3 regions of the Streptomyces sp. NPDC091271 genome follow, and region 3 is predicted to be linked to each of the others. Evidence: riboswitches for the same ligand, from Rfam matches in the RefSeq annotation. Region 3 holds a riboswitch; each other region holds the start of a gene.
What was found. A riboswitch is a leader RNA that binds a small molecule or an ion and turns the genes downstream of it on or off. The one in region 3 is predicted to bind cyclic di-AMP.

Region 1 (9,836 bases), on a different contig from region 3:
CGGCGGGGGCCGAGGCGGGCCTGCCCTGCTCGTTGATCCGGTCGAAGCGGACCGTGGCGATGAACTCACCGCCGATCGTCACGGCCAGTCCCACCCGGTCGACGTAGTCGTGATGGGTGAAGCGGTGCACGTCACGGGCGGAGAGACGGGGATACGGGGCGAAGAAGCGGTAGTACTTCGACTCGTCGGACACCTGCTCGTAGAAGCTGACCAGCCGCTCGGCGTCGTCCGTGGTGATGGGCCTGATCCGCGCGGTGCCACCGTCGCGGAGCACCACGTCCGCCTCCCAGTGGTCGGGGTACGCGTGATGCGGACTCTGCTCCGGAGTGGGCTCCATGGGCAAAGCCTACGGCTCGTGGCACCGGTAGCGGCGGGATCTCGGCAAGGGCACGCTGGGGGTGCCGGCGGACGGCGGGCAGGCCGGCGGCGATGCCGGGCACGGCAGCACGCGCCACATGAGAGACTGGTCTAGACAACCCATTGTTACGTGAAGGGCAGAACCATGGCTGAGCGCCGCGTCAACGTCGGTTGGGCCGAGGGCCTGCACGCCCGCCCCGCTTCCATCTTCGTCCGTGCCGCCACGGCTTCCGGCGTCCCCGTGACGATCTCCAAGGCCGACGGCAACCCGGTGAACGCCGCCTCCATGCTCGCGGTGCTCGGCCTGGGCGCCCAGGGCGGCGAGGAGATCGTGCTCGCATCCGAGGCGGACAACGCCGAGGCCGCCCTGGACCGTCTGGCCAAGCTGGTCGCCGAAGGGCTCGAGGAGCTCCCGGAGACCGTCTGATTCCGGCCACTTCGAACCGGAAACCTTTCTGCGGAAAAGCCGCGGCACCCCCGACCGGGAGCCGCGGCTTTTCTGTTTCCCGAACCGGTGCAGAGCTCCGGAAAAGATGGATCAGGGCAGCAAAAAGAAAGCCCTCCGATAATTACTCTCTTTGTATACGGCGCAATTGTTAATGACGGACTCCCGCGATGTTTACGGAATGTTGCGAAGTCCTCACCCGGGCCTGGCCGGGCGTGTGCCCCGGCACGCGCCGCAGCCGGTGGGCCGCTGTCGCGCGCTCGGCGTGCTGGGTGGCGAGCGCCCTGGCCCGCTCCACGTCGCGGCGGGCCACGGCGTCGACCAGAGCGCCGTGCTCGGCCCAGGAGTCCGCGGGGCGGACCGGCTGCTCGACCGCGTACATCCAGGCGATCTTGTGCCGGAGCTGGGTGAGCAGAGCGATCAGCGCGGGGCTCCCCGAGGCCTGCGCCAGCGTCTCGTGGAACCAGCCCCCGAGCGAGCGCAGATCCTCCCCCTCGCCGCGGCGCACCCGCTCCTGGCCCAGCCTGACCAGGCCGCGCAGCACCTTGAGATGTGCGTCGGTGCGGCGCTGGGCCGCGCGTGCGGCCCCGAGGGGCTCCAGGAGCATGCGTATCTCCAGGAGGTCGGCCGCCTCCTGCTCGGTGGGCTCGGCGACACAGGCACCCGCGTGCCTGCGGGTGACGACGAACCCTTCGGACTCCAGGGTGCGCAACGCCTCGCGCACGGGGACGCGGGAGACGCCGTAGCGACGCGCGAGCACCTCTTCGGTGAGGCGGCTGCCACGTTCGAAGACACCGGAGACGATGTCGTCACGGATTGCCGTGCATACCGAATGCGCGGGAATGCGCATGTCCGAACCTCCGCCTTAATCCCCGCGAAACGCGGCCGATCGACGCCTGTTCTGTGACTCTATTGCAACCGGCCGGAATTTCCGATGGCGGGGTGGAATCCATGGATATCTTTTGGCCAGGGAGCACTTCCGCGGCGGCTTCGGCACGCGTCGCCCTCGGACACGGCGAAGGCCCCGGACACGGCGAAGGCCCCGGCGGGTGCCGGGGCCTTCGTCGGAGATCGCGGTGCGGCGTGGAGTCAGACCTGGACGCCGTGGGCGCGGAGGTAGGCGACGGGGTCCATGTCCGATCCGTACTCGGGGGTGCTCCGGGCCTCGAAGTGCAGGTGCGGCCCGGTGGAGTTTCCGGTCGAGCCCGAGAGACCGATCTGCTCGCCGGAGCCGACGCTCTGGCCGACGGAGACGCCGATCGAGGAGAGGTGGCCGTACTGGGTGTACGTGCCGTCCTTCATCCTGAGCACGATGTTGTTGCCGTAGGCGCCGCCCCAGCCGGCCTCGACGACCGTACCGGCGCCGACCGCGACGACCGAGGTGCCGGACGCGGCCTGGAAGTCCACGCCGGAGTGGGTGCCGGAGGACCAGAGCGCGCCACCGGACTGGTAGCCGGTGGTGACGTGGGAACCGGCGACCGGGAGGTGGAACGCGTTGAGCCGGGCGCGCTCGGCGGCGCGGGCGGCGCGCGCCTTCTCCTCGCGGGCCTCCTTGGCGCGGGCCTCCGCCTTGCGCTTGGCCTCGGCCTTCGCCTTCGCTTCGGCCGCCGCCTTCGCGGCGACGTCGGCCTGGTGCTTCTGGGCCGTCGCCTGAGCCTCGATCTGGGCGGCGAGGGTGGTGTCGAGGGCGACCGTCTGGGTCAGGCCGGTGCTGCCCGCGGTGACCTCGGAGTCCGCGGCGAGGGCCGGGGAGGCCGTGGCACCGAGTACGCCGGTGGTGGCCAGGGCGGCGACGCCGGCGACCTTGGCGCTCTTGCGCGTCAGGCGGCTCGGGGCACGGTGCTTCCCGGTGGCACGGATGAACGCCATGGAGGGGCTGGTCCTTTCCTTCCTTCTCGCCTACCGGGTTAGCTGACGGGTTCGGAGCAGGAAGGTCTCCTACGGGCCCCTGAGCCTCCGACGAGGTACAGGGATCCGATTCACCCCAGGGACTTCGTGGGTCCCCGGCTCCCCAGGCTCGCGCCTGACGGGGACTCGGCGATGGCTGTCCGGCGCCGCGGGCGCGGCAATCGTCCGGCGGACAGCCGCGCCGACGCTAGATCGGGAGACTTTCCCCCGCCAAACGGAAAGGGCCTTTTGTCGCACATCCCACAGGACGAACTGCAACCTTCTCTGCAATACGGACAAATGACAGAACCCCGGCGGGAGTAGACCCGCCGGGGTCCGTATGTCCGGTTCTGTCAGCCGCTGACGACCGACACCTCACCGATACCGAGCGCCTCCACGGGCTCCTTGATCTGAGCGGCGTCCCCGACCAGGACGGTGACGAGCCGGTCGACCGGGAACGCGTTGACCACGGCGGCGGTCGCCTCGACCGTGCCGGTGTCGGCCAGGCGTGCGTACAGCTTCGCCTGGTAGTCGTCCGGGAGGTGCTGCTCCACCTGGTCGGCCAGGGTGCCCGCGACGGAGGCCGCAGTCTCGTACTTGAGCGGGGCGACGCCCACGAGGTTCTGCACGGCCGTCTCCCGCTCGGCGTCGGTGAGCCCCTCGGCCGCAAGGGTGCGCAGGACCTTCCAGAGGTCGTCCAGCGCGGGACCGGTGGACTCGGTGTCGACGGAGCCGCTGATGGCGAGCATCGCGGCACCCGCCGCCCCGGACGAGGAGTCGGGCGCCGTCGAGCGCAGCACCTGCCCGAAGGCCCGGACACCGTAGGTGTAGCCCTTCTCCTCACGCAGCACGCGGTCCAGCCGGGAGGTCAGAGTGCCTCCCAGGCAGTACGTGCCGAGGACCTGGGCGGGCCACACGCTGTCGTGCCGGTCCGCGCCGATCCTGCCGATCAGCAGCTGCGTCTGCACGGCTCCCGGGCGGTCCACGATGACCACACGGCCGGTGTCGTCCGCGGTGATCGGGGGCACGGGCCGGGTCTGGCCGGCATTGCCCGACCAGTCACCGACCGTGTCGGAGAGCAGCGCGTCCAGGTCCACGTCGGTGAGGTCACCGACGACGACCGCCGTCGCCGTGGAGGGGCGGACATGGGCGTCGTAGAAGGCGCGTACGGCGGCGGCGTCGATCCGCCGGACCGTCTCCTCGGTGCCCTGGCGCGGGCGCGACATCCGTGCGGTGGCGGGGAAGAGCTCCTTGGAGAGCTGCTTGGCCGCGCGCCGGGCCGGGTTGGCCTGCTCGTGCGGGATCTCGTCGAGGCGGTTGCCCACCAGACGCTCGATCTCGCTCTCCGCGAAGGCCGGGGCCCGCAGAGCCTCCGCTACCAGGCCGAGGGCCTTGGTCAGGCGGGAGACCGGTACCTCCAGGGAGACACGGAGACCCGGGTGGTCCGCGTGGGCGTCCAGCGTGGCGCCGCACCGCTCCAGCTCGGCGGCGAACTCCTCCGCGGAGTGCTTGTCCGTGCCCTCGGACAGCGCGCGCGCCATGATCGTGGCCACACCGTCCAGGCCCTCGGGCTCGGCGTCCAGCGGGGCGTCGAGGAAGATCTCCACGGCGACAACCTGCTGGCCGGGCCGGTGGCAGCGCAGCACGGTCAGCCCGTTGGGCAGGGCGCCGCGCTCGGGCGCGGGGAAGGCCCAGGGCCTGGCCTCGCCGGCGGTCGGCTGCGGGTGGTACTCCATCGCTACTCCAGTCACGGCGGCGTCGGTCACTTGTCGGCCCCCTCGGGCGCGTCGGTGCCCTCGGTCTCGTCGGCCGGTTCGACCGGCTCGTAGACCAGGACCGCACGATTGTCGGGACGCAGGTGCGCCCGGGCGGCTGCCTTGACCTCGTCGGCCGTCACCTCGAGCACACGGCCCACCGCGGTCAGGGCGAGCTGCGGGTCACCGAACAGGACGGCGTACCGGCACAGTTCGTCCGCGCGGCCGGCGACCGTGCCGAGACGGTCGAGCCACTCGCGCTCCAACTGCGCCTGGGCGCGCTCCATCTCCTCCGGGGTGGGGCCCTCCTCGGCGAAGCGGGCCAGCTCCTCGTCGACGGCCGCCTCGATCTGCGGCACCTCGACGCCACCGGACGTCTTGACGTCCAGCCAGCCGAGCGACGGCGCGCCGGCCAGCCTGAGCAGCCCGAAACCGGCGGCCACCGCCGTACGGTCGCGGCGCACCAGCCGGTTGTGCAGGCGTGACGACTCGCCGCCGCCGAGCACGGTCAGGGCCAGGTCAGCGGCGTCGCACTCGCGGGTGCCGTCGTGCGGCAGCCGGTAGGCGGCCATCAGCGCACGCGCGGGGACCTCCTCCTGGACCACTTCGCGCAGCTGCTCGCCGATGATGCCGGGCAGCGTGCCGTCGCGCGGGGGCTGCTTGCCGTCGTGCGAGGGGATGGAGCCGAAGTACTTCTCGATCCAGGCGAGCGTCTGCTCCGGGTCGATGTCCCCCACCACGGAGAGCACCGCGTTGTTCGGCGCGTAGTACGTACGGAAGAACGCCTGCGCGTCCTCCAGCGTCGCCGCGTCCAGGTCGGCCATCGAGCCGATCGGCGTGTGGTGGTACGGGTGCCCGGCCGGGTAGGCGAGAGCGGTGAGCTTCTCGAAGGCCGTGCCGTACGGGACGTTGTCGTAGCGCTGGCGGCGCTCGTTCTTCACGACGTCCCGCTGGTTCTCCATGGACTCCTCGTCGAGCGCGGCGAGCAGTGAGCCCATCCGGTCGGCCTCGAGCCACAGGGCCAGCTCCAGCTGGTGCGTGGGCATCGTCTCGAAGTAGTTGGTGCGTTCGAAGCTGGTCGTGCCGTTCAGGGAACCGCCGGCCCCTTGCACCAGCTCGAAGTGCCCGTTCCCCTTGACCTGGCCCGAGCCCTGGAACATCAGGTGCTCGAAGAGGTGAGCCAGACCCGTGCGCCCCTTGACCTCGTGGCGGGAGCCGACGTCGTACCAGAGGCAGACCGCGGCGACGGGGGTCAGATGGTCCTCGGAGAGCACCACGCGCAGGCCGTTGGCCAGACGGTGCTCGGTCGCCGTCAAGCCGCCGGAACCGGCCTGGGCTGTGGCCGTGTGACCCATGGGCATGTACGTCCCTTCGATCGGTACAGGATTTCCTGCCGGACCTGCCACTCTAGGCAAGCGCACGGGCACCTGGCGAAGTTCCCGTCGGGTGAATGTTGTCGTAGATACTGCCGTGGACGAGGGCTCCGCGGAGGCCCTGAGGACCGCTTCGGACGGGTCGAGGTCGGTGTTGTCAGTACGGCGGGCCACAATGGTCGGCGTCAGAACCTGAGGTTGCCCGACAGAATCTGTGAAGGAGTCGCAGCCGCGATGGCCCGCCGCAGCACGAAAACCCCGCCGCCGGACGACTTCGAGGAGAAGATCCTCGACATCGACGTCGTCGACGAAATGCAGGGCTCCTTCCTCGAGTACGCGTACTCGGTGATCTACTCCAGGGCTCTTCCCGACGCCCGCGACGGCATGAAGCCCGTGCACCGCCGCATCGTGTCCCAGATGAACGAGATGGGGCTCCGCCCCGACCGCGGCTACGTGAAGTGCGCACGCGTCGTCGGCGAAGTGATGGGCAAACTGCACCCGCACGGTGACGCCTCGATCTACGACGCACTGGTGCGCATGGCACAGCCGTTCTCGATGCGCCTGCCCCTCGTCGACGGGCACGGCAACTTCGGCTCGCTGGGCAACGACGACCCGCCGGCGGCCATGCGGTACACCGAGTGCCGGATGGCCGACGCCACGTCGCTGATGACGGAGTCGATCGACGAGGACACCGTCGACTACCAGTCGAACTACGACGGCCAGGAGCAGGAGCCGGTCGTCCTCCCGGCCGCGTACCCGAACCTTTTGGTCAACGGTGCTTCCGGGATCGCGGTCGGCATGGCGACCAACATGCCCCCGCACAACCTCGGCGAGGTCATCGCCGCCGCCCGCCACCTCATCCGGCACCCGGGCGCGGACCTCGAGACGCTGATGCGCTTCGTCCCGGGTCCCGACCTGCCCACCGGCGGCAGGATCGTCGGCCTCGGCGGCATCAAGGACGCCTACGCCGCGGGGCGCGGCACGTTCAAGATCCGTGCCACGGTAGCCATAGAGAGCGTCACGGCCCGTCGCAAGGGTCTCGTCGTCACCGAACTGCCCTTCACCGTCGGGCCGGAGAAGGTGATCGCCAAGATCAAGGACCTCGTCGGCTCGAAGAAGCTCCAGGGCATCGCGGATGTCAAGGACCTCACCGACCGGGCGCACGGTCTGCGTCTGGTGATCGAGGTCAAGAACGGCTTCGTGCCGGAGGCCGTACTGGAGCAGCTCTACAAGCTGACGCCGATGGAGGAGTCCTTCGGCATCAACAACGTCGCGCTGGTCGACGGACAGCCGCTCACCCTGGGGCTGAAGGAGCTCCTCGAGGTCTATCTCGACCACCGCTTCGACGTGGTGCGCCGGCGCAGCGAGTTCCGCAGGACCAAGCGGCGTAACCGGCTGCACCTGGTCGAGGGCCTCCTCGTGGCGCTGCTCGACATCGACGAGGTCATCCGGCTCATCCGGGACAGCGACAACTCGGCGCAGGCGAAGGAGCGCCTGATGGAGCGCTTCTCGCTGAGCGAGATCCAGACCCAGTACATCCTGGACACCCCGCTGCGCAGGCTCACCCGCTTCGACAGGATCGAGCTGGAGAGCGAGCGCGACAAGCTCAGCGAGGAGATCGCACAGCTGACCGCGATCCTGGAGTCGGACGCCGAGCTGCGTAAGCTGGTCTCGACCGAACTGGCCGCGGTGGCGAAGAAGTTCGGCACCGAGCGGCGCACGGTACTGCTGGAGTCGGCGGGTTCGCAGGTCGCATCGGTGCCGCTGGAGGTCGCCGACGACCCGTGCCTGGTGCTCCTCTCCTCGACCGGCCTCCTGGCCCGTACGGCCAACGCCGAGCCGGTCCCCCAGGCCGAGGACGCCAGGCGCGCGAAGCACGACGCGATCGTCTCCGCCGTCCCCTCGACGGCGCGCGGGGACGTGGGCGCGGTGACGTCCACGGGTCGGCTGCTCCGGCTCTCGGTGATCGACCTGCCGCAGCTGCCGGACACCCATGCCGCTCCGAACCTGTCGGGCGGTGCCCAGATCTCGGAGTTCCTGACGCTGGAGCCGGACGAGGAGCTGATCTGTCTCACCACCCTCGACGAGGAGGCGCAGGGCCTGGCCATCGGCACCCTGCAGGGCGTGGTGAAGCGCGTGGTCCCCGACTACCCCGCCAACAAGGACGAGTTGGAGGTCATCTCGCTGAAGGACGGTGACCGGATCGTCGGCGCCAAGCAGTTGCGTACGGGCGAGGAGGACCTGGTCTTCATCACGTCCGACGCCCAACTGCTGCGCTATCCGGCCGCGTCGGTGAGGCCGCAGGGACGCGCCGCGGGCGGCATGGCGGGTGTCAAGCTCGCGGCGGGCGCCACCGTTCTCTCGTTCGCGGCGGTGGATCCCTCCGCGGACGCGGCGGTGTTCACGGTCGCCGGGTCGCACGGCACGCTGGACGACTCCGAGCGGACCTGGAAGCTCACCCCGTTCGACCAGTACCCACGCAAGGGCAGGGCCACCGGCGGGGTGCGCTGCCAGCGCTTCCTCAAGGGGGAGGACGTCCTGGTGTTCGCCTGGGCGGGCGAGACCCCGGCGCGGGCGGCCCAGAAGAACGGCGCACCGGCAGAGCTTCCGGACCCGGATCCGCGCCGGGACGGTTCGGGCACACCGCTGACGAGTCAGGTCGCGGTGATCGCCGGACCTCTGTAGGACACCCGGCCGGGCGGCGGGGGCTCAGTCCTCGTCGTCCGGCTGCCGTACATACCGCAGGACGCCCCACATACTGCGCTCCAGCTCCTCGGTGGCGTCCTGCCACGCGTCCTGGCAGGCCTCGAGCTCCTTGTACAGGGCCGCGGTGTCGATACCGGAGCCGATCAGCACCAGCTGGGTCCGTCGCGGTTCGTCGCGGGCCCAGCGCTCCGGCACGAAGCGCAGGAACCTCCCGACGGCGTGCAGGGCGTACCGGTTGCCGGGGTCGCCCGCACCGAAGTCGGCGTATCCCTTGATCCGGTAGAGCCCCGCCGGCCTGGAGTCGAGGAACGCCATGAAGCGGCGGGGGCTGAGCGGCACGTCCGCGGTGAAGGAGACACTCTCGTACGCCGAGTGCAGGTGCTCCTCGTGCGTGCGGTCGGCCTCGGGGAGCAGGTCCTCGAACGTCAGCTGGCGGAACGAGTCGTCCTCCTCCGGCCGGAGGACGGGATCGAAGAGCAGCTCCGGGTCGATCCTGCCGTACGCGGCGCGGATGACAGCCGCCCTGGCGCCCGCCGTCCCGACCGTCTCCCGCACCGCCGCCAAGTCCGCGTCGGTGACCCGGTCGGTCTTGTTCAGGACGATCAGGTCGGCGGCCGCCAGGTGGCGGTCGATCTCGGGGTGGCGCTCCCGCGTGGCGGGAAATTCGGCCGCGTCCACGACCTCGACCAGTCCCCCGTACCGGATGTGCGGATTGTCGCTGGCCAGCAGCATCCGTACGAGTTCCTGGGGCTCGGCGAGACCGCTGGCCTCGATGACGATCACGTCGAGGCGCGCGGCGGGCCCGGTCAGCGTCTCCAGATAGGTGTCGAGCTCGCTCGCGTCGACCGCGCAGCACAGACAGCCGTTGCCCAGCGAGACCGTCGATCCGACCTGCCCCGCGACGGTCATGGCGTCGATCTCGATGGACCCGAAGTCGTTGACGACGACGCCGATCCTGTTGCCCGCCCTGTTGCGGAGCAGATGGTTGAGCAGTGTCGTCTTGCCGGAGCCGAGGAACCCTGCCAGGACGACGACCGGGATCTGCGGGGCGTGGGGCGGGGTCAACGGGGCCTTCCTCGGGTCGGTCAGAGTGTCGGTACGGGCTGCGGAGGCGGGGGTCCGGCATAGCGGGCCGCCGGGCGGATGATCTTCGAGTCCTCCGCCTGCTCCAGGATATTGGCGCTCCAGCCGACCATGCGCGCGGCACAGAAGGTGGGCGTGAACATCTCACGCGGCAGACCACAGAGCTCCATGACGACACCGGCGTAGAACTCCACGTTCGTGTGCAGCTCGCGTCCCGGCTTGAGCTCGGCG
Region 2 (9,836 bases), on a different contig from region 3:
CCGCAAGACCGCGAAGTCGCACGGCTGGAAGACCGGCGACACCGTCCCCGTGACGTTCCAGGACGAGAAGAAGGAGACCCTGAAGGTCGGCGCGCTCTACGAGGGCAACGAGTTCCTCTCCCCGGTCCTGATCCCCGAGGACGTCGTCGACCCGCACGAGACCCTCGCCGACATCCGCGAGGTCTGGCTGACCATGGACGGCGGCCAGAGCGAGGCCAACGAGAAGGCCGTGATCGACGCGCTCGGTGACAACCCGGCGATGAGCGTCGTGGACCGCCAGGGCATCCGGGACATGTTCGGCGGGTTCATCAACACCGCGCTGAACATCATGTACGCGCTGCTGGCCATGGCCCTGATCATCGCCGTACTGGGAGTCGTCAACACGCTGGCCATGTCGGTCTTCGAACGGCAGCAGGAGATCGGCATGCTGCGGGCGATCGGTCTCGACCGGCGCAAGGTCAAGCGCATGATCCGGCTGGAGGCCGTCGTCATCTCGCTCTTCGGAGCGGTGGTCGGGGTGGGCCTCGGTACGTTCCTCGGCTGGGCGATCGGCAAGAGCCTGTCCGCCTCGATCCCGGGCTATGCCCTGGTCATCCCGTGGGACCGGCTCGCGATCTTCCTGGTGCTCGCAGGGCTCGTGGGTGTGCTGGCCTCGCTGTGGCCGGCCCGGAGCGGCGCGAAGCTGAACATGCTGACCGCGATCAAGACGGAGTAGGCGTACGCGTGAGGGCCGGTACCCGCAGCTGCGGGTACCGGCCCTTCGGCGTTCCCGGGTCAGGGGTTCGCCCGGCCCTTCGGCGTTCCCGGGTCAGGCGTTCGCCGACGCCGTCCAGTCGCGGGCGCGCAGCGGCATGGCCGACCCGCCGCCGTCCCGCGGCCGGACCGCGAGGATCTGGTTGACGCCGATCTTGTTGTGCTCGAAGGAGAGTGCCGAGGCGGCCATGTAGAGCCGCCACACCCTGGCGCGTCCGGGCGAGGTGGCCCGGACGGCCTCATTCCAGTGCTTCTCCAGGTTGGCCACCCACTGGCGCAGGGTGAGTGCGTAGTGCTCGCGGATCGCCTCGACGTCCCGGGCCTCGAAGCCGGCCTCCTCCAGGGTGGCGACGGTGCGGCCCACCGGGGCCAGCTCGCCGTCGGGGAAGACGTAGGCGTCGATGAAGTCGTCGACGTGGTAGGCCGACTCGTCCCTCTCGGGGCGGCGGGCGATCTGGTGGTTGAGCAGCCGGCCGCCGGGCCTGAGGAGTGCGAAGAGGTCGTCGGCGTACTCACGGAAGCGGACCGACCCCACGTGCTCGGCCATGCCGATCGAGGAGATGGCGTCGTACGGGCCGTCCCTGACGTCCCGGTAGTCCTGGACCCTGATCTCGATCCGGTCGGTGAGGCCCTCCTCGGCGATGCGCTTGCGGGCGAAAGCGGCCTGTTCGGTGGAGAGGGTCACCCCGGTGACGCGGGCGCCGTACTCACGGGCGGCGTGGATGGCCATGGAGCCCCAGCCGCAGCCGACGTCGAGAAGGCGGTCGTCCTCCTTGAGCGCGAGCTTGCGGCAGACGAGGTCGAGCTTGTCGCGCTGGGCGTCCTCCAAGGTGGCGCCCTCCTGCCAGTAGGCGCAGGAGTAGACCATGGAGGGGCCGAGGACCATGGCGTAGAAGTCGTTGCCCACGTCGTAGTGGTGGCTGATGGCTTCCTTGTCCCGGCGCCTGGTGTGCAGCGGCCCGGTGCGGCGGCGGACCTCCTCGGCGGGCGGGGGCGGCGGCGGGTAGGGGCCGGCCAGCTGGACGAGGCCGCGGGCGAACGCCCGCACCCTGGGGTTGCGGACGGGATGGACGGAGTCCTTCGCGTCGGCGCCCCGCTCCCAGAGGAGCGAGGCCAGGGCGTCCAGGGTCGCGTACAGATCGCCGTCGACGTCGATCTCGCCGGCCACCCAGGCGCGGGCGAGGCCCAACTCGCCCGGCTTCCAGAGCAGTCGGCGGAGGGCGCGGCGGTGACGCAGAACCAGGGCGGGAGCTCCCGGCGGCCCGGATTCGCTGCCGTCCCAGGCCCGGATCCGTACGGGCAGGGGCTCTCCCAGCAACTCTTCGGCAAGAGCTGTCAGCCGCGATGCGGCGTCGGCCATGGTGCACACCTCCGTGGTGGTGTTTCCGAACGTGCCTAAATTCGCATATACGCACCCGAACCGGGCCGCGACACCTCGGGGCCGCGGCGAGGTACACCTGCGTCAACGTCCTCCCGCGCCCGCGCCATCCCGTTCCCGGGCAATGGAACGGCAAAATAGCTGCACTTGCCATCTAGTTTCACGGGGTCCAGGAACGCCGGAGGGGCCGTCCGCACCACGGATGGCGGACGACCCCTTCGGTTCCGTACAGGCGCTAGGAGGCCTTGGCCTTCTCGCCGGTCGTGCTCTTGTCGTCGGCCTTGGCCGCGACAGGGGCCGGGCTCGGCTTGGCGGCCTCGTAGAACTCCTCGCGCGGAGTCTCCATGGCGCCGAGCGAGACGACCTCGCGCTTCAGGAACATCGCCAGCGTCCAGTCCGCGAAGATCCGGATCTTACGGTTCCAGGTCGGCATGGCCATGCCGTGGTAGCCGCGGTGCATGTACCAGGCGAGACGGCCCTTGACCTTGATCTTCACCTTGCCCATGACGATCATCGCGACGCCCTTGTGCAGGCCGAGACCGGCGACCGCACCCTTGTTGGCGTGGCTGTACTCCTTCTGCGGGAAGCCCCGCATGCCGGAGATGACGTTGTCGCCGAGGACCTTCGCCTGGCGCAGCGCGTGCTGGGCGTTCGGCGGGCACCATGCGTTCGGGTTGCCGGCGCGGCGGCCGACGATGTCCGGCACCTGGGCGTTGTCGCCCGCGGCCCAGATGTAGTCGGTGCCCTGCACCTGGAGCTTCTCGGAGGTGTCCACGTGACCACGCGGGCCGAGCGGCAGACCGAAGCGGGCCAGCGCCGGGTTCGGCTTCACGCCGGCCGTCCACACGATCGTGCTGGAGTCGACCTCGAGGCCGTTCTTCAGCACCACGTGGCCGTCGACGCAGGAGTCCATGGAGGTCGAGAGGTAGACCTCGACACCACGGCTCTCCAGGTGCTCCTTGCCGTACGCGCCCAGCTTCGGGCCGACCTCGGGAAGGATCTTGTCGGCGGCGTCGACCAGGATGAAGCGCATGTCCTCGCGCTTCACGCTCGTGTAGTACTTCGCCGCGTCGCGCGCCATGTCCTCGACCTCGCCGATGGTCTCCGCGCCGGCGAAGCCGCCGCCCACGAAGACGAACGTCAGCGCCTTGCGGCGGACGTCCTCATCGGTCGTCGAGTCGGCCTTGTCCAGCTGCTCGAGGACGTGGTTGCGCAGACCGATGGACTCCTCGATGCCCTTCATGCCGATGCCCTGCTCGGCGAGGCCGGGGATCGGGAAGGTGCGGGAGACCGCGCCCATCGCGATGACCAGGTAGTCGAAGGGCAGCTCGTAGGCCTCGCCGACGAGCGGCGCGACCGTGGCGACCTTGCGGTCCTGATCGATGGTCGTGACACGGCCGGTGAGAACCTCTGCCTTGGGCAGCACGCGTCGCAGCGGGACGACGACATGCCGAGGCGAGATGCTGCCGGCAGCAGCTTCGGGGAGGAAGGGCTGGTACGTCATGTACGAGCGCGGGTCGACGACCGTGACGGTCGCCTCTCCATACCGCATCTTCTTCAGAATGCGACGAGCTGCGTACAGGCCTACGTACCCACCGCCTACAACGAGGATCCTGGGACGCTCCGTGGTGCTCATGCCATCGAGTATCCACCCCCCTCGGGGGGCATGCTCGTGAGCCCCTTCACAAGGTATGCGCCACCCTCTGCTACACTTCGCCGCCCACGTGACCCAGGTCATGGTGCGGACGGGGAACCACGACGCTCCGGCGAACGTTGTTCACCACTTGTGAGCTGGCCCTTGAGCCCTCCGGCAAGATGAACCACCCACCGAGGACATGCCGTCGCCACACCCCTGAAACGCTCCCGCAGCACCCCCGCACGGGCCTCCGGGCGGCCCGTGCCGCCCTCCAGGAGCAGAACTTCGCCCGGTAGGGCCGAATTCCTTGTGAAGAAGTTCACGAAGTTCGTCGGGGCGCCTCGCGAAAGCCCCCTCCGAACGGGTCCGGAGAGGGCTCCACAAGCTCAAAGGTGCAGGCCGGAAAGCGTTTGAGCGCCACCTCACCGCACCGGCGTCCGCGCTGTGATCAGGCCGCCGACCAGGCGATCCCGTCGAGGATGTCGTGCTCACTGACGACGACCTCCCGCGCACCGGTCCGCTCCATCACCGCGAGCAGGACGAGCGCCCCCGAGGCGATCACATCGACCCGCCCCGGGTGCATCGCGGGGATCGCCGCACGCTCCTCGTGCGTCGAGGCGAGCAGCCGCACGGTGATCTCCCGGACCTGCGCGAGGGAGACCCGGGAGTGGTGGATCGCCTCGGAGTCGTACTCCTCGAGCCCGAGCGCCATGGCGGCGACGGTGGTGACCGTCCCGGCGAGGCCGACGAGCGTCGCCGCCGAGGAGATCGGCACGCTCTCCTCGGCCAGGTCCAGGGCGGCACCGACGTCCGCGCGGATCGCGGCGATCCCGTCGGGCGTTGGCGGGTCCACCACGACCCCGTCCAGGACCAGGTGACGCTCGGTCATGCGTACGCAGCCGATGTCCACGGACCGGGCCGCGCGGACGCGGTCGTCACCGACGACGAACTCGGTGGAGCCGCCGCCGATGTCCACGACGAGGTAGGGCTTCTCCAAGTGGTCGCTGCCCACCAGTTCCTTGGTGGCGCCGTCGAAGGAGAGCTGCGCCTCCTCGTCCCCCGTGACGACCTCCGGCTCGACCCCCAGGATGTCCAGGACGCCGCGGACGAACGTGTCGCTGTTCTCCGCGTCGCGGGAGGCGGACGTGGCGACGAACCGGATCCGCTCGGCGCCGAGCTCCTTGACCGCGTCCGCGTACTCGCGGCAGGCGTCGAAGGTGCGCTCCAGCGCCTCGGGGGCCAGCCGGCCGGTCCGGTCGACGCCCTGGCCGAGCCGGACGATCCGCATCCGGCGGTCGAGCTCGGTGAACTCTCCGGTGGCGGGGTCCACATCGGCGACGAGCAGGCGGATGGAGTTGGTACCGCAGTCGATGGCGGCAACGCGGGTCATGGGGCTCCTGTGGTTGTACGGGTACCGCGGCGGATCAGGAGGCGTCGGGTCCGGTGTCGTCGGAGCCGCACGGCGTGACGCACGGACCCTTCGCCCACCACTCCGGCAGCATCGCGATCGCCTCGTCGCCCAGCGGGTTGATCCCGGGGCCCGCCGCCAGCGAGTGGCCGACCAGCACGTGCAGGCACTTCACCCGGTCCGGCATGCCGCCCGCGCTCGGGAAGCCCTCCAGGACCTCGATGGCGTCACGCCGCGCGATGTAGTCCTCGTGCGCGGCACGGTAGGCGGCGGCCAGCTCCGGGTCCGTGGTGAGCCGCTCGGTCATCTCCTTCATGACCCCGTTGGCCTCCAGCGTGCCGATAGCCGACGCCGCACGCGGACAGGTCAGGTAATACGTCGTCGGGAACGGCGTGCCGTCCTCCAGACGGGGCTGCGTCTCGACCACGTCCGGGTTGCCGCAGGGGCAGCGGTGCGCGATGGCGCGCAGCCCGCGCGGCGGCCGGCCGAGCTGGAGCTCGAACGCGGCGATGTCCGCGGCGGTGGGCGTGGTGGATTCGGTCTGCGGAGGGGGCGTGTCCATGCCTGCCTTGAATGTCATCGATCGGACTGTATGAAGTGGTGCGGGGAGCCGGCTCGGTGCGTACGCGAGGTCATTCGCGGTCCGCGCTGTCGACGCCGTCCCAGAGGTTCGAGTGCCAGGGCCGCCCCGTCGCCCCCGGCTCCCCACGGCGCACCTCGGCCGCGTCCGGGTCGACCACCGTATAACCGGTCTCGCCGGGCAGCACGTAGTGGAGGTGCTGGCGCGCGAGACGGCGGATGTACGCGTCGTCCTTGAGCCGCGCCTTCTCGTCACGCAGCTCCTCGGTCCGCTCGTGCGCCTCCCGCGAGAGCCTCTCCTGATCGGCGATCTGGTCGCGCTGGGAGATGTACTGCCGCATGGGATACGCGAGGGCGACCACCAGGGAGCAGACGATCAGCGCCAGGAACGCGGCCCGCCCGGTGAGCCGCGAGCGGCGGGCCTGGCGGCGGTTCTGGGACCGGTAGACGCGGGCCGCCGTCTGCTCACCGAGCAGCCGCAGCCTGGTCGCGGTGGAGAACCGGTCGCGGTCCTTCCCGGCCATGTCTCACGCCTCCCCGTTACGCACGTCCGTCCCCGCACACGGTACGGGACCGGATGCGGGGACGGACGGAGGCTGGTGCTCCGGACTCGGGCTGTCAGCCCTCGAAGCGGAACCGCGGGAACGCCGAACGACCGGCGTACACCGCGGCGTCGTCGAGGATCTCCTCGATGCGCAGCAGCTGGTTGTACTTGGCGACGCGGTCCGAGCGGGCCGGGGCGCCGGTCTTGATCTGACCGCAGTTCACGGCGACGGCGAGGTCGGCGATGGTGACGTCCTCGGTCTCACCGGAGCGGTGGGACATCATGCACTTGAAGCCGTTGCGCTGGGCCAGCTCGACGGCGTCCAGGGTCTCGGTCAGCGAACCGATCTGGTTGACCTTCACGAGCAGGGCGTTGGCCGAGCCCTCCTCGATGCCGCGGGCGAGGCGCTCGGGGTTGGTGACGAACAGATCGTCGCCGACGATCTGCACCTTGGAGCCGAGCTTGTCGGTGATGACCTTCCAGCCCGCCCAGTCGTCCTCGTACAGCGGGTCCTCGATGGAGACCAGCGGGTACGCGGAGACGAGCTCCTCGTAGTACTCGGTCATCTCGGCGGCCGAGCGGGACTTGCCCTCGAACTCGTAGACGCCGTCCTTGTAGAACTCGGACGCGGCGACGTCGAGGGCGAGCGCGATGTCGCGGCCCGGGACGTAACCGGCCTCCTTGACGGCCTCGAGGATGAGGTCGAGGGCGGCGCGGTTGGACTCGAGGTTGGGGGCGAAGCCGCCCTCGTCACCGAGACCGGTGGACAGGCCCTTGGTCTTCAGGACCTTCTTCAGGGTGTGGTAGATCTCCGCACCCCAGCGCAGGGCCTCGGAGAAGGACTCGGCGCCGATCGGCGCGATCATGAACTCCTGGATGTCCACGTTGGAGTCGGCGTGCGAGCCGCCGTTCAGGATGTTCATCATCGGAACGGGCAGCAGGTGCGCGTTCGGGCCGCCGAGGTAGCGGAACAGCGGGAGGTCGGAGGCCTCGGACGCGGCGTGCGCCACGGCCAGCGAGACACCGAGGATGGCGTTGGCGCCGAGGGAGCCCTTGTTCTCGGTCGCGTCCAGGTCGAACATCGCCTGGTCGATGAGGCGCTGCTCGGTGGCGTCGTAACCGACGAGCTCCGGGCCGATCTGCTCGATCACGGCGAGGACGGCCTTCTCGACGCCCTTGCCCTGGTAGCGGTTGGGGTCACCGTCGCGAAGCTCAATGGCCTCGAACGCACCGGTGGAGGCGCCGGACGGAACAGCAGCACGTCCCGTGCTGCCGTCGTCGAGGCCAACCTCGACCTCGACCGTGGGGTTGCCCCGGGAGTCGAGGATTTCCCTGGCTACGACGACGTCGATGGACGGCACGAGGCATCTCCTTCTGGGATCTGACACTGGTTGTGCAGGGTCACTGTGGCCTTGCGCCACGAGCCTAACCGGCCCGGCGCGCTCCGTCGGCCGTCCGCCCGTCCCCTGGGACGAAAAAGGACCCAAGGGCCTGCATTCCGGGCAAAGCTCCAGAATTCTACTGACGAGTAACCACAACAGTTGAACGCTCACCCCTGCGGCGAGCCCGTGTCCGCACCCCGCCAGGGGTGCGGACACGGCCCCGGCCCGGCGCGCGGGGGGCCTGCGCGCCGGGCCGGGCTCCGGGGCAGGAGGAAGACCCCGGGGTTGTCACCGACTGCTTCGGGTTCGGCTACTTCAGGTGGAGCTGCTGACCCGGGAAGATCAGGTCGGCCTTGTCGACGATGTCGTCGTTCAGCTTGAACAGCTTCTGCCAGCCGCCCTTGACCTTCTTCGCGTCGGCGATCTTGCTAAGGGTGTCGCCGGACTTCACCTTGTACTCGCCGTCACCCTTCTCGACCTTCTCGCCGGTCGGGGTGGTGACGGTCTTCTCCGGCGCCGTGCGCTTCTCGCTGCGCGTGGTGGGCTGCTCGGCCTTGCGCTCCGGCGCGGCCTGCGGGGCCGTGTCGCCGTTCTTCCCGGAGCCGGTGTCGACACCCGGGTCCACACCGTCGTTCGTCAGACCGCCGGCACCGGCGCAGGCCCAGGCGCCCGGGCCCTGAAGGTCGAGAAGCTTCTCGGCGGCGGCTATCTGCTGGTCCTTGGAGGCCAGGTCGGCGCGGGAGGCGTACTGGGTGCCGCCGGCGGCCGCCCAGCTGGACTGCGAGAACTGCAGGCCGCCGTAGTAGCCGTTGCCGGTGTTGATGGACCAGTTGCCACCCGACTCGCACTGGGCGACGGCGTCCCAGGTGTCGACGGAGGCGGCGGAGGCGCCGGTCGCGCCCATCAGCGGTACGGCGACGGCGGCACCGGCGACACCGGCGAGGGTCGCGACACGGACGGCCTTGGACGGGCGACGGTGCTTGCCCTTGCTGGAAAGCAGCATGGTTCTCCTCACCGACGCCTACGAGGTGAGCTGTCGGGTTCGGGCCTGTGAGTTGCCCGGTCGCCCTCACTCTCGGACGACTTCACCCCTAGCCGTGTCTCCGCCCGTCTTCCGACGGCCGGGTCCGGCACTTACCTGGGTCCCCCGCTCCTGCCTACGGCGCTTTACGCGTCGGTTCCCTTCGGCCGACGGCAGGATTCGGCGTGACGGTCGAAGGTGCCCGCGGTGCGAGCGGCTCCGACCGTAAACACACGCAACCCCCACATTCAAAGATGGACATAACGGGTGATCAGCCCGTAACGGCCCGACGCGAAGGGACGTTTTCGCAGGTCGGAGCCAATATGGACGGACCGGGCGGACCGGGCGCGCCAGTTGAAGCAAAGAGACCCATGTCTCACTTACGCATAAGTGGACATAGGCCTCTGAACTACCCCCGCTTTCGGGGTGTTTTCACGCTTTTGATCAGTTGGCGGCGGCCTCTGCCCGGCTGCCCCGCGCGTCCGTCCCGAGGTCGAGGGTCTGGCCGGGGAGGATCAGGTCCGGGTCGGAGCCCAGCTCGTCCTTGTTGGCCGCGTAGAGCGCGGTCCAGCCGCCGGGAAGCTCCTGCACGTCGGCGATCGCCCAGAGGTTGTCGCCCTCGCGGACGGTGTACGCCCCCTCCGCGCCCTGACGCGCGTCGGATTCACCGCGCGAGGCGTGGCGGCCGGACTCGCGCCCGTCGTCCTGGCCCGGCCGGGCGCTCGCCTCGGGGGCCGGCGTCCCGCGGTGCTTGCCGCCGTTCGCCGTGTCGTCCGTCGCCGTGTCGCCCTTCGGGGCGCCGGACGTCCCGGAGGCCTCGGGGGACGGAGTGGCGGACGGCGTCGAGCCGGCGTCGTCGCCCTCGTCCGTCTTACCGTCGGACGCGTCCTGGCCCGCCTCGCCCGTCGCGTCGGAGTCGTCCGAGCCGGCGGCCTCGTCCGAACTGTCCGCCGGGTCGGTCGCGTCGGAGGAAGGCGTCCCGGACGGCGTCGCCGAATCCGAGGGCTCGGCGGAGGGCTCAGCGGACTCCTCGCTGCCCGGGTCGACGCCGGGCAGACCCGCGTCCAGGGAGAGCCCGGAGATCACCGAGCAGCTGGCCCACGCCTGCGGCCCCTTGTCGTCCAGGATCTTCTCC
Region 3 (9,836 bases):
ACCACAACCTGGGGTCCTACCAGGACCACGTGAGCTCGCTCGGCGCCGACAAGTTCCGCGGCATCCCGCAGCCCGAACTGGCCGACGGCACCCGGGTGATGGTCTCCAACCCGGTCTCGGGCCTGGGTCTGCTCAAGTCGTCCGAGAACAAGGCGGCGGCCTGGAAGTTCATCGAGTTCGCCGCGTCCCACGCCTCGAACTCCAAGTTCAGCGAGTCCGCGGGTCTGATCCCTGCCAACAAGGAGGCCGCCGAGGACCCGTGGCTCGACAAGGCCGAGACCACCAAGCTCGGAGCCGAGGCGCTGTTCTCGGGCGACACCGAGATCGTCCAGCTGCCCTACTACCTGCCGGACTGGAACACCCTGTCCAAGGCCGACAGCGAGTCGGGCTTCCAGAAGGTGCTGCTCGGCAAGACGAGCGCCAAGGACTTCCTGGACACGTTCGCCGAGGACCTCGACGAGGCCCAGGCGGAGTGGAAGGAGCAGCAGGGCTGACGGGCCGGAGCCCCGCCCTCCTCCTCAGTCCAGGCCTTCCTCCCGCAACTGGTACATCAGGAGGAACGTCCGGTAGGTCTCCGCGGACACGTCCAGGCAGACGTCCGGCCGGAAGGTCCACGTCGACGTGTTGTCGAGGGCCCGCCGGCAGGCCGCCTCGGTCTCGGCCTCTGTCGGGATGTTCGAGATGAACGCGGCGATCAGCAGGACCACTGCGAGGACGACCACGCCGATACGGATGCGCATGGTCTCCCAACGACCGTGCGGCCGTGCCGGTCACTCGGGCCGGCCGGGCCGGACTCTCGGGGCCGGCCACGGCAGCCCGGTCATTCGGGCTCGTCGGCCACCGGGGGCAGGTCGGGCTCGATGAACAGGCCCGCGTACTGCGGAGTGGGCAGCGGCGACGAGGCACCCGTGTCGGCGTTCGTGGCCGCGGAGGCCGCGTCGGCGTGGCGCTGGGTCGTGCGGGCAGACGTGTCGGTCATCTCAGGTGTCCTGTACGTAGGTGTGCGGTGAGAGCCCCGTGACCGAATCGCTGCGGTGCATGCCGGACCGGTCCTGACCGGTAGGGCGACGAGGTGCCGCTACCGGTGCCGCGCCGCTCCGGGGGCTGCCGGATCATCGTGCTGCGGTGCATGCAGACTGTAACCCTCCCAGTACGGCTTTCCCCCGGTATTGCGAGCCCGGCGTGACGGTCAGTGCGGCGGTGCGGGCTCGATGTTCTGGTTTGCGTGGAAGAGGTTGTGCGGGTCGTAGGACCGCTTGATCTCCGCGAGCCGGTCGTGGTGGCCGCGGTAGGTGGCCCGGACCCGGTCCTGGGACTCGCCCGTGCCGAGGAAGTTCACGTAGCCGCCGCCCATGGAGTGCGGGTGCAGCGCCTCCCAATAGCTTACGGCCCATTCGCGCAGCGCCGCCGCGTTGGCCGGGTCGGGATCGATGCCGGCGATGACGCCGGACCAGAGCGCGTCACGGTAGGCCCAGGCGGTCTCGTCGGGGCCGACCCGGGCGGCGGCTCCGTCGACCGGGTACAGGTGCATGGTCGACAGGCCGGTGGGGAGCTTCTCGGCGAAGGCGGCGTGCACGTCGACGGCGTCGTCCGTGATCCGGTCGAAGAAGTCCCCCCGCCAGTACCACTGGAGGCCGGACGGCATCAGCGCGTCGAACATCGACTGCAGCGCCGGATACGGCATCGGCGCGGTGAAGTGGAAGGCCGGGGGACCTGGTTCGTTCACCACGGCGAGGGTCTCGCCCAGGGAGTCCGGGTCGGCCGTCGAGGACCAGACGACCCCGCACATCTTCTGCCCGTGTATCTCCTCGGGGAACGGCGGGCCCGGCGGGACGCTCAGCGAGGCGAAGAAGCCGTACAGGTCGTCCGGTGCCTGCGGCAGGAAGTCGCGGTACCAGCGCAGGACGTCCTGGAAGAGCTCCAGGGGCCAGACGGTGATCCCGACGCCCACTGTGTCGACGGGGTGCAGCTCGAAGTCGAACGACGTGACGATGCCGAAGTTGCCACCGCCGCCACGGAGCGCCCAGAACAGGTCGGGATGCTCGCTCGGGTTGGTGGCGACGAAGCTGCCATCGGCCAGGACCACGTCCGCGGAGACCAGGTTGTCCACCGAGAGGCCGTACTTCCGGGTGAGATAGCCGTGACCGCCGCCGAGGGTGAGCCCACCGACCCCGGTGGTGGACATGATCCCCGCCGGGGTGGCGAGGCCGAAGGCATGGGTGACGTGATCGAGGTCGCCCAGTGTCGCGCCGCCGTCCGCCTGCGCGGTCTGGGTGGCCGGGTCGACCCGTACGCCGCGCATGGGCGAGAGGTCGAGCGTCACGGCGTCGTCCCGGAGTCCGAGGCCGGGGCCGCTGTGCCCGCCGCCCTGGACGGCGACGTCCAGGCCGTTCTCGCGGACGAAGTCGACGGCCGCCATGACATCCGCCGTGTCGCGACACCGGACCACGGCCGCCGGCCGCTTGTCGATCATGGCGTTGTACACCGTGCGGGCCGGCCCGTACTCCTGGTCGTCCGGGCCGATGACCGGGCCACGCAGAGCCGTTCTCATCGTTTCGAGCATGGTGCCGTCCATGATCGTCTCCTAGCGCACACGCATGCGCCCGGCCTCCCCTGCGTCGGGTGAGGCAGCTGGGCCGACGTCGGCACCTGGGATGCCGCGCAGACGGGACCGAACACCGAAAGGCTTGCCCCTCCAGCGTCCCGCCGCTCCGGATGCCGCGCAATCGCGGAGCCGTGCCCCGGACCTGACCGGAGCACGGCGCGGGCTCAGCCCTGCTGCGGCGCGGCCGAGGTGGTCTCCCCTCCAGGCAGGCGATACGCGATATCCGGGATGCGGCACGCTTTCGGGAACGCCCCCCTCCTGGCAACTTCACCGCACACGGCGTGAGTTGACGCGTCGGGTCGTGATCGAAAGGCTCCGGCCGGGAGGAGGGAGGGGGAGCAGCGGCCACTAATGGTCGGAGCACCGTCCCGGATGGCGTAGAGTTGCAATCACAACGGCGCGGGGTGGAGCAGCTCGGTAGCTCGCTGGGCTCATAACCCAGAGGTCGCAGGTTCAAATCCTGTCCCCGCTACTGAAGACAGAGGCCCGGATCCTTTTCGAGGATCCGGGCCTCTGTCGTATGCCGTCACCCGGCCGCCGGCGCGGGGGCTTGACCTTGACGCTGCGTAAAGATCTAGCGTTTCCGCCATGGAGTGGTCCATCCAGGAAATCGCCCGGCGGGCCGGCACCACGAGCCGGACCCTCCGGCACTACGGCGACATCGGTCTCCTCGTGCCGAGCCGCACGGGCGCCAACGGCTACCGCTATTACGACCAGGAGGCCCTGGTCCGACTCCAGCGCATCCTGCTCCTGCGGGAGCTGGGGCTCTCGCTGCCCGCGATCAGGGACGTGCTGGAAGGGCAGCGGGACACCTCGGCGGCGCTCCGGGCCCATCTGCGCCTGCTGGAGCAGGAGCGCGAGCGCATCGGGCGGCAGATCGCCTCGGTGCGGACCACTCTCCGCAGGACCGAGGAAGGGGAGGAACTCATGGCCGAGGAAGTGTTCGACGGCTTCGACCACACGGTGCACGAGCAGGAGGTCACCGAGCGCTGGGGGAAGGAGGCGTACGAGCGGAGCGGCCGGTGGTGGCGCGGGCTGGGCGAGGAGGGGCGCGCGCGCTTCCAGGGCGTGCACGATGCCATCGCCCGGGACTACGGGGAGGCCAGGGCGGCCGGCCTGGAGGCCGGCGGCGACGAGGTGCAGGACATCGCGCGACGGCACTGCGAGTGGCTGTCGGCGACCATGGAGGTCACGCGTGCGTATGTCACAGGCATCGGGGAGATGTACGTCGCCGATCCCCGCTTCGGAAGGAACTACGATCGCCACGGGGACGGAACTGCCGTCTTCGTACGGGACGCACTGACGATCTACGCGCAGCACCGGCTCCCCGGCTGACCACCGGAGGGCGGGGGCTCCGGGGCGCTCCTCCCTTTGGCCGATGACGAGTCGCCTTTCGGCGCGGCTCCGGCCAGCCTGGGTGGGGCGCGGTACCGTCCGCACCCGTGGGTGGACCGGGCAGGAGCGCACAGGTGGGGAAGCCGGACGGACGGCGGGGGAGCGGACCCAGGAACTCCCGTTCCCGGATTTTCGTGCGCGCGCTGCCGGCTCTGATGATCGGTGCCGGCGTCGTCCTCGACCTCGCGACCCCGACCGTGGTCTCCGCTGTTCCGCTCTTCGCCGCGGCGCCGCTGATCGCCGCACCCTTCTTCTCGCTGGCCAGCACCGTCCGTGTCGGGGCGACCGCGATCCTCGTGGTGCTCGCCATCCGGATCTCGGACGGCGAGCTCGGCAGGGTCGTGCCGGTCACCGACCTGCTCACCCTGGTCACCGTCTCCGTGCTCTCCCTCGTCATCAACCGCGTCGTGCGCCGCAGGAACGAACAGCTGGCCTCGGCAAGGGTCATCGCGGAGACCGCGATGCGCGCGGTGCTCCCGACGCCCGAGGACCGCATCGGCGGCCTGCAGGTCGCGGCGCGGTACGAGGCGGCCCAGGCGGACGAGTTCGTCGGCGGCGACCTGTTCGCGGTCGCGGACACGCCGTACGGGGTGCGCCTGGTCCTCGGGGACGTACGGGGCAAGGGGCTGGACGCCGTGGCCGCGGTGGCCGTCGTGATCGGTGCGTTCCGGGAGGCCGCCGAGCAGGAGATGTCGTTGGAGGGGGTCGTCCAGCGGCTGGAGCGGGCGCTGGCCCGTGAGGGCTCGCGGCGGGGCGGTCTCGACTCCATGGAGGGGTTCGTCACCGCCGTCGTCGCGGAGATCCCGTCCGGCTCGGACGTCCTGCGCGTCGTCAACCGCGGGCACCCCGAGCCGCTCGTCCTGCACGCGGACGGGACGCTGGACGTGCTGGCGCCGACGGCGCCCGCCCTGCCGCTCGGGATGGGGCTGGACGCGTGGCCGGACCGGTCGGACGAGTGGACACTGCCGGCCGGGTCGATGTTCCTGGCGTTCACCGACGGACTCTCCGAGGCGCGGGACGCGAAGGGCGTCTTCTACGACCCGGCGGCCCGGCTGCGCGGCCGCCTCTTCCCGGGGCCGGAGGAACTGCTGTCCGCGCTCACCGATGACGTACGGCTGCACACCGGCGGCCGGTCGACGGACGACTTGGCGCTCCTCGCGGTCGGCCGTCCGGCGCGGGGCCAGCAGGAGCGGCGGACGACGGTGAAGATTGTGGGGCGGGACCGTGGATGACCGGTCGCGACCGTCGGTAGTCGAAGGACGTCGCTCCGCATAACATTTGACGTAACGTCAGAAACTGCTGGCTGGATGAGGGGTGCTCAAGTCGCCCTTTTGCACCCGTTTGACCCCTGAAAGTCCAGGCCAGGGTCATGACTGATCTACGGGAACAGCTTGGAAAAGGACACCCGTCTCTATTAACGTTCGATAACGCAGCGCGGTTGTACCCGCCGTCGCAAGAGACGGCACCGTGCGCAGCGCCGAATTCCGCAAGGGAACCGGGGAACCACCTACATGGGGTGAATCGGACACCTGTGTCTCGCGAGGGACGAAGGGGTCCGTAGGAGACCTTCCTGCTCCGAACCCGTCAGCTAACCCGGTAGGCGAGAAGGAAGGAAAGGAGTGCGCCCACGTGGCGTCCAATCAGCCTGCCCCCGAGGCCCCGTCGTCCTTCAGGACCGGCAGCTTCGGTGATGAGGACAGGACTTGGGATGAATGGAACCCCACCGAGGAGTCCATCCGTCCCGTACGCGGTCGGCACCGCGTAGCCAAGCAGCGCGGTCTCGCCCGTAGCTCCACCGTCCTCGGCGTCGGCGTCATCGCGGCCGTCGGTGCGGGTGGCATGGCCACCGCGCAGAGCAAGCCGCCGGTCTCCATTTCTCTTCCCGATTCCATCGCGGACAATCTCCCCGACGCCAAGTCCCTTCCCGGCGTGGGCGCGTTCATGTCCGGCGACTCCGACCCGGATCACGAGACGGTCGCCGCGTCGGCCCCGCTGACCAGCGCGGGCATCACCGCCGCCGAGGCCGAGCAGGGCACCACCGACGCGGGCGAGGCGCTCCGCGCTCGCATCCTCCAGCAGGCCGAGCAGCAGCAGGCCGGAGCCGAGGCGGAGGCCAAGGCCGCGGAGGAGCAGGCGGCGGCCGAGGCGGCCGCGGCCGAGGCGGCGAAGCAGCAGAGCGAGGCGGAGGCGAAGGCCGCCGCGAAGAAGAAGGCGGCCGAAGAGGCGGCGAAGAAGAAGGCCGAGGCCGAGCGCCTCGCCAAGCTCGCCGCGAGCTACGCCATTCCGACCTCCTCGTACACCATCACCTCGACCTACGGGCAGTCCGGTTCGATGTGGTCGTCAGGCCACCACACCGGGCTGGACTTCGCGGCTCCGACCGGCACGCCGGTCAAGGCCGTGCACAGCGGCACCGTGAAGTCGGCCGGCTGGTCCGGCTCGTACGGCTACCGCACGGTCCTGACGCTCGATGACGGCACGGAGATCTGGTACTGCCACCAGTCCTCGATGGACGTCACCGCCGGACAGAAGGTCACCACCGGCGAGACCATCGGCCGCGTCGGCGCCACCGGCAACGTGACCGGACCGCACCTCCACCTGGAGGTCCACACCCCGGACGGCACCGGTATCGACCCGATGGGCTGGCTGGGCAGCAAGGGTCTCTCGGTCTGACCCCGCTCGGACACCGGCCGGTCCCGCTCGGACACCGGCCGGTCCCGTCCGGGCACCGACTGATCCTGGTCGGACGAGCTCACTGATCCCGTTCGGACGCTGACGCCGCACTCGGCGCACCGGAACCCCGGCGGCCCTGACGCACAACCCCCCGACGTCAGGGCCGGCGGTCCGTCCGGGGCCGTAAACGGAATAGTGGCCTCAGTCGGATCGTTGTTTCGGGGTATGACTTCTCTGCGCCCGCTCGGTTCCTCGAGTCTTCAGGTCTTCCCCCTCGCCCTCGGCGGCAACGTCTTCGGCTGGACGGCCGACGAGGACCGCACCTTCGCCGTTCTCGACGCCTACGTGGCGGCCGGAGGCAACTTCGTCGACACCGCCGACTCCTACTCCGCCTGGGTTCCGGGCAACGAGGGCGGTGAGTCGGAGAACCTCATCGGCAAGTGGCTGGCGGCCCGTTCCCGCCGCGACGACGTCCTCATCGCCACGAAGGTCGGCGCCCATCCCGCGTACAAGGGGCTCTCGGCCACCACGATCAAGGCGGCGGCCGAGGCGTCCCTGCGCCGGCTCGGCACCGACCACATCGACCTCTACTACACGCACTTCGACGACGAGAGCGTCCCCGTCGAGGAGATCGTCACCGCGCTCGACCAGCTGGTGAAGGCAGGCACGGTCCGGGAGATCGCCGCCTCCAACATCAGCCCCGAGCGGCTCCAGGCCTCCCTGGACTTCTCCGAGCGGGAGGGCCTCGCCCGCTACGTCGCGCTGCAGCCGCACTACAACCTCGTCTCGCGCGACACCTACGAGGGCGCGCTCCAGGACACGGCGGCCGCTTCCGGCCTCGCCGCCGTCCCGTACTTCGCGCTCGCCTCGGGCTTCCTCACCGGCAAGTACCGGGTGGGCGCCTCGGTCGAGAGCGCGCGGGCCGAGGGCGCGGGCAAGCACCTGGAGACCGAGCGCGGGCGCAAGGTGCTCACGGCGCTCGACAGGATCGCCCAGGAGCACGGCGCCGAGATCGCCACGGTCGCGCTCGCCTGGCTGGCCTCGCAGCCGACCGTGACCGCGCCCATCGCCTCCGCGCGTACGGTCGAGCAGCTGCCGGCGCTGGTGGCGGTGGCGGAACTCCGGCTGACCGACCAGGAGCTGGCGGAGCTGACCGAGGCATCCGCCTAGGACGGACCGCTGGGGCGCCCGCCGTCCTCCAGGTACGGGTTGTGGCCGCCGTAGTGCCGGTGCGGTGCCGGCAGGGGCTGCGGAGAGCCTTCGTACGGGAACTGACGGGGGAACGGCGGCGCCGCCGGCGGGCGGATGTTGCGTAGCCGCCCCGTCGCGTGGGCCGCGTACGTCAGAGCCGGCGCCGCGATCTCCCGGCGGTGCCACAGATGGTGCAGCAACTCCTGCTCGCGGAGGGCGAAGTCCGGGCCCGCGCCGTCATGACGTGCCCTCCGGCGCAGCATGGCCAGGGACGTGGCGAACGACTCGTACTCCGCGACGGCGCGGGCCGCGGCCCTGCCCCGGGCGCGGTCCGGCTGGCTGTTCCAGTGCCTGGCCATGTCGCGGGCCATGCCCCGCGCCCGCATCGAGGCCAGGGCGACCGGCTCGGCGGGGGTCAGCCAGCCGGCCGCCGCGTACACCGGCAGCTCGGTGGAGAGCGTGCGCAGCTCCCGCTGGCGCGACCAGACCGCCAGCCAGGTCACCAGCCCGAAGCACGGCACCATGAACGCGCCGTACACCGCGTAGAAGCCGTACGGTCCGAAGGCCGACGAGCCGTTCCACAGGGCGTGCATGCCCATGGCGAGGGTGAGCCCGAGCAGGGGCAGGACGACCCGCCGCACCCGGTGGCGCGAGCCGCCGAGCGCCGCGATGCCGAAGCCGATGCCGGAGAGCACGGTGAACAAGGGGTGCGCGAACGGCGACATGACCACGCGGACGAAGAACGTCCCCGCCGTCACCGAGGCGAAGCCCGTGGTCCCCATCTGCTGGTCCTCGCCGAAGGCGTTGCCCAGGTAGAGGATGTTCTCGGTGAAGGCGAAGCCGGTCGCGGTGAACCCTGCGACCACGATGCCGTCGACGATCCCGCCGAACTGCCGTCTGCGGAAGAGGAAGATCAGCAGGACCGCGACGGCCTTCGCGGTCTCCTCGACGACCGGGGCGACGACCGTGGCCCCGAGGGTGTCGGCGCTCGCCGGATCCGCGGTGGCCGTCGCTATCCACCGGGTCGCGAAGGAGTTGGCGATGATCGCCACGAGCGCGGCGGCGCACGCGCCCCAGGAGAACGCGAACAGCAGATTCCGCCAGGGGCCCGGCTCGACCCGGTCGAGCCAGCGGAACGCCGCCATCAGCAGCGGTACGGGCAGCACGGCCAGTCCCAGCCCCACCATGAAGCCCTCGGTGCCGGTCTGCCGGCGCACCAGGGCCAGGATCACCAGACCGCAGAGCGCGAGCACCGTGATCAGCGCACCGGCGCGGAACGCCTTGCTGCGCCAGACCATGCCGACGCGGCGGGGCCGGTAACGCCACTGGCCTCGCTCCGGGACGGCGCCCAGGAACTCGTCGAGCTTCTGCTCCTCGAGAACCGGGACGTCCGGCTGCTGGTGCTGCACGGACCCCTGGTACACCCGACGACCCTAACGAGGGCCACCGACACCTGGCCATGCCGCCGTGGCGGGGCGTGGCTGATCAGCGACGGGTGAACAGCACGTCGTGCACGACGTGCCCCTTGTCCAGGCCCTGGCCCTCGAAGCGGGTCAGCGGCCGGAACGCGGGCCGCGGCGCATAACCGCCGTCCGCCTGGGTGTTCACGAACAGGGGGTGGGCCGTCAGGACTTCCAGCATCTGTTCCGCGTACGGCTCCCAGTCCGTCGCGCAGTGGACGAGCGCGCCAGGCTTCAGCCGCCGCGCCACCAGGTCGAGGAACTCCGGCTGGATCAGCCGCCTCTTGTGGTGCCGCTTCTTGGGCCACGGATCGGGGAAATACACCCGGAGCCCGTCCAGAGCGGCCGGCTCCAGCATCTCGCGGAGCAGGATGATCGCGTCGCCGTTGGCGACACGGACGTTGGACACCCCGGCCCGGTCCGCCAGACCCAGCAGGTTGCCCTGGCCGGGGGTGTGGACGTCGACGGCCAGGATCCCGGTGCCGGGGTCGTCGGCCGCCATCTGCGCCGTCGCC

Region 1: it holds a riboswitch for cyclic di-AMP, as region 3 does, so the genes downstream of both, ACIQM3_RS34945 (M23 family metallopeptidase) here and ACIQM3_RS26995 (M23 family metallopeptidase) in region 3, are expected to answer to the same signal.
Region 2: it holds a riboswitch for cyclic di-AMP, as region 3 does, so the genes downstream of both, ACIQM3_RS33505 (transglycosylase family protein) here and ACIQM3_RS26995 (M23 family metallopeptidase) in region 3, are expected to answer to the same signal.

Annotation. Positions count from the first base shown of each region.
Region 1 covers NZ_JBIVVD010000010.1:214,784-224,619, forward strand. The annotation lists gene ACIQM3_RS34930 (GNAT family N-acetyltransferase) at 1-337, opposite strand, end outside; gene ACIQM3_RS34935 (HPr family phosphocarrier protein) at 503-784, shown strand; gene ACIQM3_RS34940 (GntR family transcriptional regulator) at 954-1,652, opposite strand; gene ACIQM3_RS34945 (M23 family metallopeptidase) at 1,892-2,671, opposite strand; cyclic di-AMP (ydaO/yuaA leader) riboswitch at 2,684-2,852, opposite strand; gene ACIQM3_RS34950 (M16 family metallopeptidase) at 3,043-4,425, opposite strand; gene ACIQM3_RS34955 (M16 family metallopeptidase) at 4,452-5,804, opposite strand; gene ACIQM3_RS34960 (DNA topoisomerase (ATP-hydrolyzing) subunit A) at 6,051-8,501, shown strand; gene ACIQM3_RS34965 (CobW family GTP-binding protein) at 8,526-9,587, opposite strand; gene ACIQM3_RS34970 (citrate synthase/methylcitrate synthase) at 9,608-9,836, opposite strand, start outside.
Region 2 covers NZ_JBIVVD010000009.1:270,069-279,904, reverse strand. The annotation lists gene ACIQM3_RS33540 (ABC transporter permease) at 1-715, shown strand, start outside; gene ACIQM3_RS33535 (class I SAM-dependent methyltransferase) at 809-2,113, opposite strand; gene ACIQM3_RS33530 (NAD(P)/FAD-dependent oxidoreductase) at 2,367-3,767, opposite strand; gene ACIQM3_RS33525 (exopolyphosphatase) at 4,216-5,157, opposite strand; gene ACIQM3_RS33520 (DUF501 domain-containing protein) at 5,192-5,737, opposite strand; gene ACIQM3_RS33515 (septum formation initiator family protein) at 5,808-6,278, opposite strand; gene eno (phosphopyruvate hydratase) at 6,373-7,659, opposite strand; gene ACIQM3_RS33505 (transglycosylase family protein) at 7,991-8,683, opposite strand; cyclic di-AMP (ydaO/yuaA leader) riboswitch at 8,684-8,855, opposite strand; gene ACIQM3_RS33500 (transglycosylase family protein) at 9,146-9,836, opposite strand, start outside.
Region 3 covers NZ_JBIVVD010000006.1:619,030-628,865, forward strand. The annotation lists gene ACIQM3_RS26960 (ABC transporter substrate-binding protein) at 1-494, shown strand, start outside; gene ACIQM3_RS26965 (hypothetical protein) at 519-740, opposite strand; gene ACIQM3_RS26970 (hypothetical protein) at 821-979, opposite strand; gene ACIQM3_RS26975 (FAD-binding oxidoreductase) at 1,190-2,575, opposite strand; tRNA gene ACIQM3_RS26980 (tRNA-Met) at 3,004-3,077, shown strand; gene ACIQM3_RS26985 (MerR family transcriptional regulator) at 3,194-3,940, shown strand; gene ACIQM3_RS26990 (PP2C family protein-serine/threonine phosphatase) at 4,075-5,232, shown strand; cyclic di-AMP (ydaO/yuaA leader) riboswitch at 5,466-5,618, shown strand; gene ACIQM3_RS26995 (M23 family metallopeptidase) at 5,630-6,670, shown strand; gene ACIQM3_RS27000 (aldo/keto reductase) at 6,896-7,840, shown strand; gene ACIQM3_RS27005 (PrsW family intramembrane metalloprotease) at 7,837-9,285, opposite strand; gene trmB (tRNA (guanosine(46)-N7)-methyltransferase TrmB) at 9,347-9,836, opposite strand, start outside.